Regions from separate parts of the Vibrio diazotrophicus genome, predicted to be linked through region 4. Evidence: predicted binding sites of a transcription regulator. Region 4 holds the regulator's gene; each other region holds the start of a gene.
What was found. The regulator PurR, encoded in region 4, represses purine synthesis genes. The targets are predictions, from matches to a motif close to TNANGNAAACGTTTNCNTNA.

Region 1 (3,182 bases), 510 kb from region 4:
GGTGTCAGAATTCTCGATACGGTGACCTTGCCATGTAAAGTGGAAATGGAGACCAAGTTTTCATTTCGTATTGTTCTGACTCAAGGTCTCAACCGTCAAATTCGTCGTATGTGTGAAGCCCTAGGGTATGAAGTATTTAAACTGCGCCGTGTGCGTATTATGAATATTTCTTTGGATGGTATTCCAAACGGAAAATGGCGCTATCTGACTGACGCTGAAGTAGCAGAGATTCTGGCGATGTGTGAGGATTCTACGGGTACTGAAGAAGCATCAAAAGTTGACGCAAAAGGGCACAATATCCGTAAAGCGACAGATGCGAAACTGTTCGATAGCCGAGAAGAAAACCGAGAATCAAAAGCTCGCAGAAACCAGAGCTCGAGTTCTTCTAAAGACAAAACTTATCAAGGTCACAATGCTGATACCTTCCGCCATGCGCCAAACTCAAAGAAAGGCAAAGCAAGAAGTGACAGCCAAGGCAGAGCTCAGCAAGGTAAACCTCAACATAGCAAACCAAATCAGCAAAGTGTGAGAGGCAATAATAAGCCGTCAAACACACCTAGAGTCGGTGGAACCTTAGGTTTGAAGAAGTAAGAAGTTCAATAAAAACAGAAAAGACAAAAACAGAAAAGGGAGCCTAAGCTCCCTTTTCTGTTCAGTAACCTAATTTTCAATAACTTAAGTTACTTAGTACCAAAAATCTTATCGCCAGCGTCACCAAGACCCGGAACGATGTAACCTTTGTCATTCAATTTTTCATCAATCGCCGCAGTGTAAAGCTCAACATCTGGGTGAGCTTTTTCTAGCGCTTCAATACCTTCTGGTGCAGCAACTAGAACCAATACCTTGATTTGGTTACAGCCTTTCTCTTTTAACAGATCGATAGTTGCGATCATTGAACCGCCAGTAGCCAGCATTGGGTCAACAACTAGCGCGATACGCTCTTCAATGTTTGAAGCAAGTTTGTTGAAGTATGGTACTGGCTCTAGAGTTTCTTCATCACGGTAAATACCTACAACACTGATACGAGCGCTTGGGATATGCTCTAGAACGCCATCCATCATGCCTAAGCCAGCACGTAGGATTGGAACTACCGTCACTTTTTTACCTTTAATTTGGTCAACCGCTACAGGACCGTTCCAACCATTAATGGTCACTTTCTCAGTTTCAAAGTCTGCAGTTGCTTCGTAAGTTAATAGACTACCGACTTCCGTCGCTAACTCACGAAAACGCTTAGTGCTGATATCACCTTCTCTCATCAAGCCTAGTTTATGTTTAACAAGAGGGTGTTTAACTTCAACAACTTTCATTTCCATCTCCGGCACAATTTAAATAAACCTCGGGATTATACACCTATTTTTTCAACTTTACCGACCAAAAATCGCGATAAAAAACTGACGCAAACGTTTTCCTTTTTGTTTTAAGCCCTGTAGAATAGCGCCGTTTTCATATCCAATTAGACCGAGGAACTTCCCCGTGAGCGGTAACAAGACTTCACTTAGCTACAAAGATGCTGGCGTAGATATCGATGCAGGCAATGCACTTGTTGAACGAATTAAAGGTGCTGTAAAGCGTACTCGTCGCCCTGAGGTAATGGGTGGCATTGGTGGCTTTGGTGCATTGTGCGAGCTTCCAACCAAATACAAACAACCTGTACTTGTTTCTGGTACAGATGGTGTTGGTACCAAACTTCGTCTTGCTTTGGATATGAAAAAGCACGACACCATTGGTATCGACTTAGTGGCTATGTGTGTAAACGACCTGATTGTACAAGGTGCTGAACCACTGTTTTTCCTAGATTACTATGCAACAGGTAAGCTAGACGTAGACACAGCAGCGGACGTTGTTTCTGGCATTGCTGATGGCTGTGTTCAAGCTGGCTGTGCTCTAATCGGTGGTGAAACTGCTGAAATGCCAGGAATGTATGAAGGCGAAGATTACGACGTAGCGGGTTTTTGTGTCGGCGTAGTAGAAAAAGAAAACATCATCGACGGTACTAAAGTTGCTGCGGGTAATGCCCTGATTGCTGTGGGTTCTAGTGGTCCACACTCAAACGGTTACTCTCTAGTTCGTAAAATCCTAGAAGTTTCTGCTGCAGACAAAAATGAACTTCTTGAAGGTAAAACGATTGGTGAACACCTTCTTGAGCCTACTAAGATTTACATCAAGTCAGGTCTTAAACTGATTGCAGAACACGACATTCACGCTATTTCTCACATCACTGGCGGCGGCTTCTGGGAAAACATCCCTCGCGTACTTCCTGAAGGTACCAAAGCAGTTATTGATGGTAAGAGCTGGGAATGGCCTGCAATCTTCAAATGGCTACAAGAGAAAGGCAACGTAGATACTCACGAGATGTACCGTACATTTAACTGTGGTGTTGGTCTAATCATTGCCCTTCCACAAGATCAAGCTGAAGCCGCTGTTAACCTTCTAAAAGCTGAAGGCGAAAACGCATGGGTTATCGGTGAAATTGCAGCAGCTCAAGCTGGTGAAGAGCAAGTAGAGATCAATTAATCCATGAAGAGTATTGTTGTTTTAATTTCAGGAAATGGTACCAATTTACAAGCGATCATCGATGCTTGTGAGTCAAGCATTAGTGAAGGCAGAGTAACGGCTGTTTTTTCGAATAAAGCAACTGCTTATGGCTTAGAGCGAGCTAAAAAAGCAGGTGCAGCGGCAGTATTTGTCGATCCAAAAGAGTATGAGACTCGTGATGCTTACGACCATGCGCTGATGGAGCAAATTGATGAATATAAGCCTGACCTTATAATTTTAGCGGGCTATATGCGTATTCTGAGTAGTGAATTTGTACGTCACTACTTAGGACGTATGATCAATATTCACCCTTCACTGTTACCTAAGTACCCAGGTCTGAATACTTACCAGCGTGCTATCCACGCGGGTGATGAAGAACATGGCACCAGTGTTCATTTTGTGACAGAACAACTCGATGGCGGCCCTGTCATTCTGCAAGCGAAAGTACCTATCTTCGATGAAGATACTGTTGAAACGCTAACAGACCGAGTTCAAACTCAGGAATACCGAATCTACCCTCTGGTAACACAATGGTTCGTTGAAGGCAGACTTGAGATGATTGAAGGTAAAGCGTTTTTAGACGGCGAACCTTTAGGTATGCACGGTTATGCTAGCGAATAAATGCTAGTTAACGCTTAGATTTAAAG
Region 2 (3,182 bases), 450 kb from region 4:
CTAACCCAGACATCGCACAGAAGACAACCGGATATGTGGTTGGCGGAATCAGTCCTTTAGGACAAAAGAAAGCGCTACCGACTTTCATTCATCACAGTGCCACTGAGCTGGCAAGCATGTGTGTGAGTGCAGGGAAGAGAGGATTGGAGATTGAGCTAGCACCGCAAGATTTAGCGACATTAACGCGGGCGCAGTTTGTAGACTTATGTCTTGAAGCTTGAACTGTATTAAGCAATAAAATGGCCTCATCAAGAGGCCATTTTTACAGAGATAGTAACGTCTCTATTAAGAATTTTGTGTTTTCTCTTCCATTTGAGCGTTATCCACAACGTGGTTTTCGCCCAAATCTCTTGGTAGAAGAAGGTTTAGTAGGATAGCAACGATACCGCATAAGCTTACACCTTGTAGGCTGAAATCACCCACACCGAAAGCCATACCACCAATACCAAATACCAGTGTTACTGCCACAATCACTAGGTTACGTGATTTGTGCAGGTCAACGTGGTTTTTGATTAGCGTGTTTAGACCTACTGTTGCAATAGAACCGAACAGAAGAATCATGATGCCGCCCATTACAGGTACAGGGATAGTTTGTAGTAGAGCACCCAGTTTACCGACAAGAGCAAGTACGATCGCTGTTACTGCTGCCCAAGTCATGATCACTGGGTTGAATGCTTTAGTTAGCATTACTGCGCCAGTAACTTCAGAGTAAGTTGTGTTTGGTGGAGCACCTAGGAATGCTGCAAGCATTGTTGCCGCTCCGTCACCTGCGATAGTGCGGTGTAGTCCCGGCTTCTTAATATAGTCTTTGCCCGTTACGTTCGAAATTGCCAGCATGTCACCCACGTGCTCTACCGCAGGAGCAATCGCAACAGGGATCATGAATAGAATGGCGTTAATGTTGAACTCTGGGAAAGTGAAATTAGGCATTGCGAACCAAGCTGCTTCACGAACAGGAGTGAAGTCTACAACGCCAAAGAATAGAGACAGAGAGTAACCCGCAATAATGCCGCACACGATTGGGATTAGCTTAAAGTAACCTTTAGCAAATACACTAGCGACAATAGTAACAAGTAGAGATACACAAGAAATCCAAAGAGAAGCATCACCGTCAACCAGTTGGAATGCACCATCACCACTCTTACCTAGTGCCATGTTTACCGCTGCTGGGGCTAGACCAAGACCGATAACCATAATGACTGGGCCAACTACTACAGGTGGCAGAATTTTGTGGATGAACTCTACACCGCGAAGTTTAATGAAACTGCCAAGAATAATGTAAACAGCACCTGCTGCGACTAAGCCACCCATAGTTGCAGGAATACCCCATGTTTGAACACCAAACATGATAGGAGCAATAAAGGCAAAAGAAGAAGCGAGGAAGATAGGAACAGAACGACGGGTAATAATTTGGAAGAGTAATGTGCCGGCACCAGCACCGAATAAAGCAACGTTAGGATCGAGTCCCGTCAGCAGCGGAACCAGCACTAACGCCCCAAATGCAACAAACAGCATCTGAGTGCCCAAAATGGCATTTTTCATGGTATTTTCCCTGTAGCTAAACAAAATTCGCGGGATTCTATCACTTTTGCAAACGTTTGCCATTTAAACTAGATCAATTTTTGTTACTTTTGTCATTTACATTCGGCGAGCCAAAGTAAAAGTTTGGAAACTTTTATCACCAGTGGCGAGCACTCACCTTGCCCCATAAACGATAGTTGCTTATCATCAACTTTCAGAAACTTAGAACGTAGGAACAATATGCGCTATTTAGCTTTTTTGCTGATGGGATTAACGTCTCTCCCAGCTTCTGCACTCACCACGGTTAATCTGTACAAAACAGAAGTCGTTATTGATCAGACACAAGAAGGTGCAGATGCCAAAGCTCGATCGCTGGGTATGCAAAACGTTATTGTTCGCGCCACGGGCGATAAAGATGCCGTAAACAATGAAGTAGTTCAAAAGGCGTTAAGTAAATATAACCAATATCTAAACCAGTTTAGTTATGGTCAGACAAACGATGTCTCTACGATAACCATGCAGTTCAGCGCGCCGCAAATTCGTTCTCTGATTACTCAAGCTCAGTTGCCATTCTGGCCTGAAAATCGCGCTAACCTTTTAGTTTGGCTGGTGGAAGAGACCCCATACGAACGTGTGATCAGTTGGGAACATTCTGACTCTAAGATTCTAAAACAGTTGAAAGAGGAATCCTTGGCGAGAGGGTTGCCTATCACTGTCCCGGTTGGTGATTTTGATGACATTACAGGGTTAGAAATTTCTGATCTGTGGGGTGGTTTCATTAAACCTATCAGCCTAGCAAGTGATCGTTACCCAACAGATGCAGTATTAGTAGTTAAAGCGCAAGGCAACGATTTGCGTTGGACACTGTATGACCAAAATGCTTACAACATGCTTCAGTCACAGAAAGCGCCAATGACAGGAAGAGCATCTGGCAGTGCCGCAGCGGCAGAGATGATTGATCAAATTAGTGACTACTACGCAAAGAAAAACTCCGTACTGATTGGTTCTGAGTCTTCACAAACCGTATTAGCATCATTTGATTCAATTAAAAATGCTGAAGACTTTTTCTCATTAGAAAAACGCTTAAAAGCGTTAAGCTCAGTGGCTTCACTCGATATTCTTAAAATCCAAGGTCAAGAAGTGGTGTTCAATGTTCACTTGCTGGCGACTGAAGAGGATTTCGAGCAAGAAGTACTGCGTATTGCCCAAGTTCAAAAGGCTCCAGAGCTAGAAGTTCCGCAACCTTTACCTGTGGAACCGTCAGTTGAACAAGCAAACTCAGTTCAAGAGCCACAAGACCAAGCTATTGATACGACTGAGCCTGCGGTTGTGAACCCTGTTGATAGCAGCGAGCCTACTCAACAAGGTGATATGTCGGTTGTGACAGAGCCTGTTTCAATGGAGAAAACTTTGCGTTTTACTTGGTTAGATTAATCTGTCCGATTAAGTATCGAAAGGCAAGATAGACGCAAATAAATATAAGAAGCCCCTGTTGCTCATCACAACAGGGGCTTTCTTTTTGCTCTTTAAAGTCTTTGCTACTCTTGGTCGAATCGTTGTTTCTCTTGTTTTTCAACGACAGAAAGTTTGGTCAATTTCAGCCCTAACTCTTTACCACGATGTCTTGCGTACAAAACGTTGCCCATAAATGCTGAGAAAGT
Region 3 (3,182 bases), 660 kb from region 4:
TGTCACCGCACAGTACCCATTTGGGTCTATGGCACAACAATCTGTGATTGCGGTGTCTTACAGTTTCAGTTTCAGGCAGTGTCAGTTTTAAACATGATCTGTTTTAGACATTAGCTGCCTTTCAAAAACGCCGTGGTGGTTAGCCTATCCAATTGGCTTCACTACGTCGTTTTGATATTCGCTTACTTCCTTCGGCAAGTGAATACAGTATAGATATTTATCACAAAACTGTAGTCCCATTCGAAGAGCAAACGGTTTGTATCTCAAAAATGGTCAATTTCTGACATCCTTGAGACACAAGGCTTTTCAATGCAATCCATTACAAAAAATCACTCTTTGTCATGCCCTGAAAAGCAAAAACACCCCGCAGCAATATTCTTGCTACGGGGTGAGATTAAACGGCGTCTATATATCGTTCTCTAAATCAAATTAGAAAGAGATAAAGAAGCCAGCAATTGTTGCAGCCATCAAGTTAGATAGCGTACCAGCAATAACTGCTTTGATACCCATACGAGCGATATCGTGACGACGAGTCGGAGCTAGACCACCTAGACCACCTAGCAGAATCGCGATAGAAGATAGGTTCGCGAAGCCACATAGAGCGAATGAGATGATTGCTTGAGTCTTCTCAGACATCAATTGACCAGTTGCTGCAACTACTTGAGCGTTTTCACCCACGTATGGTACGAAGTTTAGGTAAGCAACGAATTCGTTTACAACAGTCTTCTGACCGATGAATGAACCTGCAATTGTTGCTTCTTCCCATGGCACACCGATTACGAATGCTAGAGGAGCGAAGATCCAACCTAGAAGAAGTTCTAGAGTTAGTTCAGGCATACCGAACCAACCACCTAGACCGCCTAGGATACCGTTAATAAGTGCGATCAGACCGATGAATGCGATTAGCATTGCACCAACGTTCAGAGCAAGTTGTAGACCTGCTGCTGCACCGCCCGCTGCTGCGTCGATAACGTTAGCTGGTTTGTCGTCGCCGCCTTCAAGAGCATCTTCAATGTTCTCTTGTGGTTGATCAACTTCAGGGAAAAGGATCTTAGCGAACAGTAGACCACCTGGTGCCGCCATGAATGACGCTGCAACTAGGTACTCTAGTGGAACACCCATTGATGCGTAACCCGCAAGTACACCACCAGCAACCGAAGCCAAACCACCACACATTACTGCGAACAGCTCAGATTGAGTCATTTTTGGAACAAATGGGCGAACAACAAGTGGAGCCTCAGTTTGACCAACGAAAATGTTAGCTGCTGCAGACATAGATTCTGCGCGAGATGTGCCTAGAGCTTTCTGCAGACCACCACCTAGAATCTTAATTACCCATTGCATGATGCCTAGGTAGTAAAGAACCGAGATTAGTGCAGAGAAGAAAATCAGTGTTGGAAGAACACGGAAAGCGAAGATGAAACCGCCGCCACCGAATACTTCGAACATCTTGTCAGAAACAAGACCACCGAATAGGAAAGAAGTACCGTCATTACCGTAGTTAATAACGTTAGATACCCCGTTTGAGAAACCAGCAAGTAGATCGCGGCCCCATGGGACATAAAGTACAAATGCACCTAGTGCAAATTGGATAGCGAATGCGCCACCCACGGTTCTTAAGTTAATAGCTTTGCGGTTGTTTGAAAGTAGTACTGCGATTGCAAGTAAAACCAACATACCGACTAGGCTCATAAACGTACTCATAGTTTATGGCTTCCTTATAGTTTAATTTGGCGTGTTAAACATTGGGTTGTTTTCGGGGTGCGATTATACGCATCTCTCACAGCAAAAAGTAATATATGCATCACGCATTTTTAGGCAATGACTCAACATTACATTCAAAAACAAGAAGCAAGTCACAATAAAACCCCAAAACAGAGGGGTTTTAACCTTATCAGCAACATGTAGCCAACAAATTGTAGCCTACATTCCATAAAATGCTGCAACCGTTTGCTCATAAAAGAAGAAGACAAATTTTCGAATTTTAACGACACATTCTTGGCATTTATCACCCAAGTCAACGACAAACACTGATTTTATTTCAAACCAAAACATGAGCGTTTCATCACACTCGAATGTTACATTTTTCACTCAACCACACTACAAATTTGTATTCAAACGCACATTCAACACCGAGAAAATTAGAACAAGATTCATCCATACATATCCCCAATAAGTTGGCTTACCATTTGCTTAGTCAGCTAGACGCTATGAAAACAACGAATAGCAAAGCAATCAAATCGTCATTTTGCACTAATTTGGTGATTCAAATCACACATTTGGTGAACCTAATTTCTTGTAAACGCTAGGAATTAACAAATAAACATACATTTATGGCGAATTAGTTTCTTCCTTCACAAAAAAATGTGATTTGGTGTGAGGTATTCGACTTTTTTTTGCAGCGCAAACGATAAACTTATACACGATCAAACTAGCTCACCAATAATTCATTCAAACTATTGATATTTTGTTTTTGGGTTTGTTGGACTTTTGTTAAAGGTCAGCAGTCTCTCGTCTAGTACAGTGGTATTGCAACATAGGTATATAACAGTGAAAAAATCTATTATAAAAATCTCAGCACTTGCTTTAGCGGTTTCGTCATTTCACGTTTTCGCAGAAGCAAAACCAGCCGTAATTTATGATACAGCGGGTAAATTCGATAAATCGTTCAACGAAGCGGTATATCAAAATGGTGTAAAAGTGATGGCTGCGGAAGGTACTGAAGTTCGCGAATTTGAACCTCAAAATGAGGCGCAACGTGAACAAGGTCTTCGTCGTTTAGCAAGCCGCGGTTTTAGCCCAATTGTTGCAGTAGGCTTTAATATGGCGTCAGCTGTAGAAAAAGTAGCAACTGAGTTCCCAGACATTCACTTCACAATTCTTGACTCAGTTGTTGATAAACCAAACGTTCAATCAATCGTATTTAAAGAACACGAAGGTTCATTCCTAGTGGGTGCACTTGCTGCGAAAGCGTCAAAATCAGGCGTAGTTGGCTTCGTTGGCGGTATGGATATCCCTCTTATCCGTAAATTCCAATGTGGTTATGAGCAAGGTGCTAAATACACCAACCCAAGCATCACTGTTCTACAAAACATGACAGGTTCAACGCCAGCAGCGTTTGCTGACCCTGCAAAAGGCTCTGAGCTTGCGAAATCTCAATTCTCTAAAGGTGTTGACGTTGT
Region 4 (3,182 bases):
GAAAGAAATTAAAGCATTCAATGACAAACGTGCTGAAATTTATTGGTGGCTTTCAGGTCTGTATACTCATGAGCTCACTACACAAGAGTTAGCACGTTATGATTCCCCAGAGATTCATAGCTTCTTAGCAGGTCTTGGTGAGAATGCGCATTTAGCAGAACCTAGCCAAACGTTCATTTCTGTCCTCGACCGGCTCCTCAAGCAACAGGATGCTCAAATTCAAATAGCCAACAGCTTTGATCATCTATTTTCAAAATGTGATGAAAATTCTGCACTACCCTATGCTTCACTCTATTTTGATAAATCTAAGCTTGTTGATATATCCCCAGCACAAGCGATTGCGGATCTGATGGAACAAAATGGCGTTCATGTACAGAAACAGGCAGATGAGTCTTATGATCATCTTTCTATCGAGTTGGATTTTCTTGGCCACCTAATTATCCGTTCGAATGAACTGGAAAAAGAGCCGCATATGGAGAAAGCACTTCAGTTTCAAGCAGACTATATCCGTAATCATTTACTGAGCTGGGTGCCAGAATTTTCTCTTCATTGCTCAAGTGTGGACAAATTAGGGTTTTATTCTTCAATCTCCGTATTATTAGTTGCTTTTCTACAACTTGATTTACATTACCTTACTGGCGACTGATTCTCGCCGACAGCTCATTTTAGGCAATGAATTGTGACTACCGTTGAGTTTGCGCTTATGATTTGTCGTTGCGAGCTAACCGTTTGCGGTTTAAACTCAACAGCAAAAATATGATTAATCATTATTTAAAACGCAAACCGCTGTTTCAAAGCGGTTTTTGTGTTTTAGTGACTTTAGGCTAGAAGCTTTTCAACTTCGCCGCTGCTGAATCCGGCCAGTAATCGGGTTTGTTTGACCTAATAAAATTTAGCTAAAATCAGCAGTCAAAACAGGACAAATCTATGGCTACGATTAAAGACGTTGCTCGCTTAGCAGGCGTATCAACCACAACCGTATCACACGTTATTAATAAAACTCGCTTTGTAGCAGAAGCAACTCAAGAGAAAGTTCTTGAAGCAGTAAAAGAGCTAAACTACGCACCAAGTGCGGTAGCACGTAGCTTGAAATGCAATACAACACGTACTATCGGTATGTTGGTTACTCAATCCACCAACCTATTCTTCTCTGAAGTTATCGACGGCGTAGAAAGCTACTGTTACCGACAAGGTTATACGCTAATTCTGTGTAACACGGGTGGTATTTACGAGAAGCAAAGAGACTACATTCGAATGCTGGCTGAAAAACGTGTCGATGGTATTCTGGTGATGTGTTCTGACTTCACTCCTGAACTATCAGAAATGCTTAATGCACATGCTGACATTCCAAAAGTTATTATGGACTGGGGTCCAGAAGCGTCTAAAGCCGACAAGATTATCGACAACTCTGAACTAGGTGGCTACTTAGCAACTAAGTACCTTATCGACAGAGGACACAAAGACATCGCTTGCCTCAGCGGCCATTTAAACAAACTGGCTTGCCAGGAACGAATCGCTGGTTTCCGTCGCGCGATGGGCGAAGCCAATCTAGAAGTAAATGATAACTGGATTCTAGAAGGCAACTTTGAGTGCGACACTGCCGTTTTAGCAGCCGATAAGATCATCGCAATGGATAAAATGCCAACCGCAGTGTTCTGTTTTAACGACACCATGGCGCTGGGTCTAATGTCGCGTCTGCAACAGAAAGGTGTTCGTGTACCTGACGATATTTCTGTCATTGGTTACGACAACATTGAATTGGCTGAGTACTTCTCACCACCACTGACAACTATCCACCAACCGAAACGTCGTGTGGGTAAAAACGCTTTCGAAATCCTGCTAGAACGCATTAAAGACAAAGAACACGAACGCCGTATCTTTGAAATGCATCCAGAAATCGTAGAACGCGATACAGTAAAAGATCTCACAAAAGAATAAGTTACACTTAATAGAGCCCTAGAACTTCCTAGGGCTTGCGAGAAGTCTCTCGCAAAATTTTTCGATTGTAATAAAAACAGTAAACATAAAGTTCACTTTCTGAACTAAAATCACATTTAGCGCACATAAATGTGATGCTAATTCAAGTTTTTGATTATTATTTTCAGTCTAGTGTCACGCACAGGGCAAACCATTTGAAAGGATGGGACGCAAAGCCTCCGGCCTAAACCAAACGATGTTCATTCATCACTGGTAGGTAGCGGGGTTGCCGATGGCAAAAATCTATACATGAGTTGACTATTGATTGACATACTTCATGTATTTTTTTGCTATTCTCTCGGACCTGAATTTGGTGGCGTATTAGTTAATACACCGAGACTAACAGCATGGATAAACCAGTACTAAAAGACTCAATGCGGCTTTTTGAGCAGCTAGGATGTGTGAAATCACGTTCTATGTTCGGAGGGTTCGGCATTTTCATCGACGACGCGATGTTCGCTCTAGTGGTTAACGACCGACTGCACATTCGCGCAGATGATCACTCCTCAAAAAATTTCCAGCAACAAGGATATGAACCTTACGTTTATAAGAAACGTGGTTTCCCTGTTGTTACAAAATATTTCGCTTTACCTGAAAATGCTTGGGAAACCCCAGAGCAGATTATTGAAGAGGCGAAACAGGCTTTAGAAGCAGCAAAGCAAGAACGTGAAACTCAAGCGAAAGCGAAACCCGATCGCCTTAAAGATCTGCCTAACATGCGTCTGGCTACAGAGCGTATGCTGAAAAAAGCAGGCATCGATTCTGTTGATATGCTTCAACAAAAAGGTGCACTCGCCGCGTTCAGAGCGGTACAAGAGACTCACAACACAACTGTTGGTTTAGAGTTACTTTGGGCATTAGAAGGTGCAATTGAAGGTAAACACTGGTCGGTGATTCCTCAATCTCGTCGTGACGAGTTAATGCAGAAGCTTTAAGTTAAAAACTTACCTTAAGTTTAAAAGCACTCTTTACGAGTGCTTTTTGTTTTTCAGCAGCTTTCTGTATTTAAGAAAAGTGAACCCAGATTGAAATTAAAAATCGACTTTCCCTTTCTTATTAACCATAGATGAAGGACATTTAATAATAATGAGCCGACTATTTTGGAGTAATTAATGAGTCGTAAACTGATACTGGGTTTAGTTTTAGTCGCTGTGGTTGTTTTTCTCGGTATTGAATTTAGCCAATATCTAACTCTTGAGAATGCA

Region 1: a site for PurR is predicted at 1,393-1,412, ahead of purM (phosphoribosylformylglycinamidine cyclo-ligase). Genes of this name have one in related genera too.
Region 2: a site for PurR is predicted at 1,587-1,606, ahead of AAGA51_RS11370 (uracil-xanthine permease family protein). Genes of this name have one in related genera too.
Region 3: a site for PurR is predicted at 1,939-1,958, ahead of AAGA51_RS12360 (NupC/NupG family nucleoside CNT transporter). Genes of this name have one in related genera too.

The regions. Positions count from the first base shown of each region.
Region 1 covers NZ_CP151842.1:2,542,041-2,545,222, forward strand. The annotation lists gene rluF (23S rRNA pseudouridine(2604) synthase RluF) at 1-591, shown strand, start outside; gene upp (uracil phosphoribosyltransferase) at 681-1,307, opposite strand; gene purM (phosphoribosylformylglycinamidine cyclo-ligase) at 1,474-2,514, shown strand; gene purN (phosphoribosylglycinamide formyltransferase) at 2,518-3,156, shown strand.
Region 2 covers NZ_CP151842.1:2,481,532-2,484,713, reverse strand. The annotation lists gene ybaK (Cys-tRNA(Pro) deacylase) at 1-221, shown strand, start outside; gene AAGA51_RS11370 (uracil-xanthine permease family protein) at 286-1,542, opposite strand; gene AAGA51_RS11365 (DUF2066 domain-containing protein) at 1,762-2,955, shown strand; gene AAGA51_RS11360 (DUF2069 domain-containing protein) at 3,060-3,182, opposite strand, start outside.
Region 3 covers NZ_CP151842.1:2,685,418-2,688,599, forward strand. The annotation lists gene AAGA51_RS12360 (NupC/NupG family nucleoside CNT transporter) at 430-1,704, opposite strand; gene AAGA51_RS12365 (BMP family lipoprotein) at 2,551-3,182, shown strand, end outside.
Region 4 covers NZ_CP151842.1:2,029,066-2,032,247, forward strand. The annotation lists gene torD (molecular chaperone TorD) at 1-646, shown strand, start outside; gene purR (HTH-type transcriptional repressor PurR) at 928-1,938, shown strand; cyclic di-GMP riboswitch class I at 2,113-2,211, shown strand; gene AAGA51_RS09260 (TfoX/Sxy family DNA transformation protein) at 2,325-2,912, shown strand; gene AAGA51_RS09265 (TVP38/TMEM64 family protein) at 3,090-3,182, shown strand, end outside.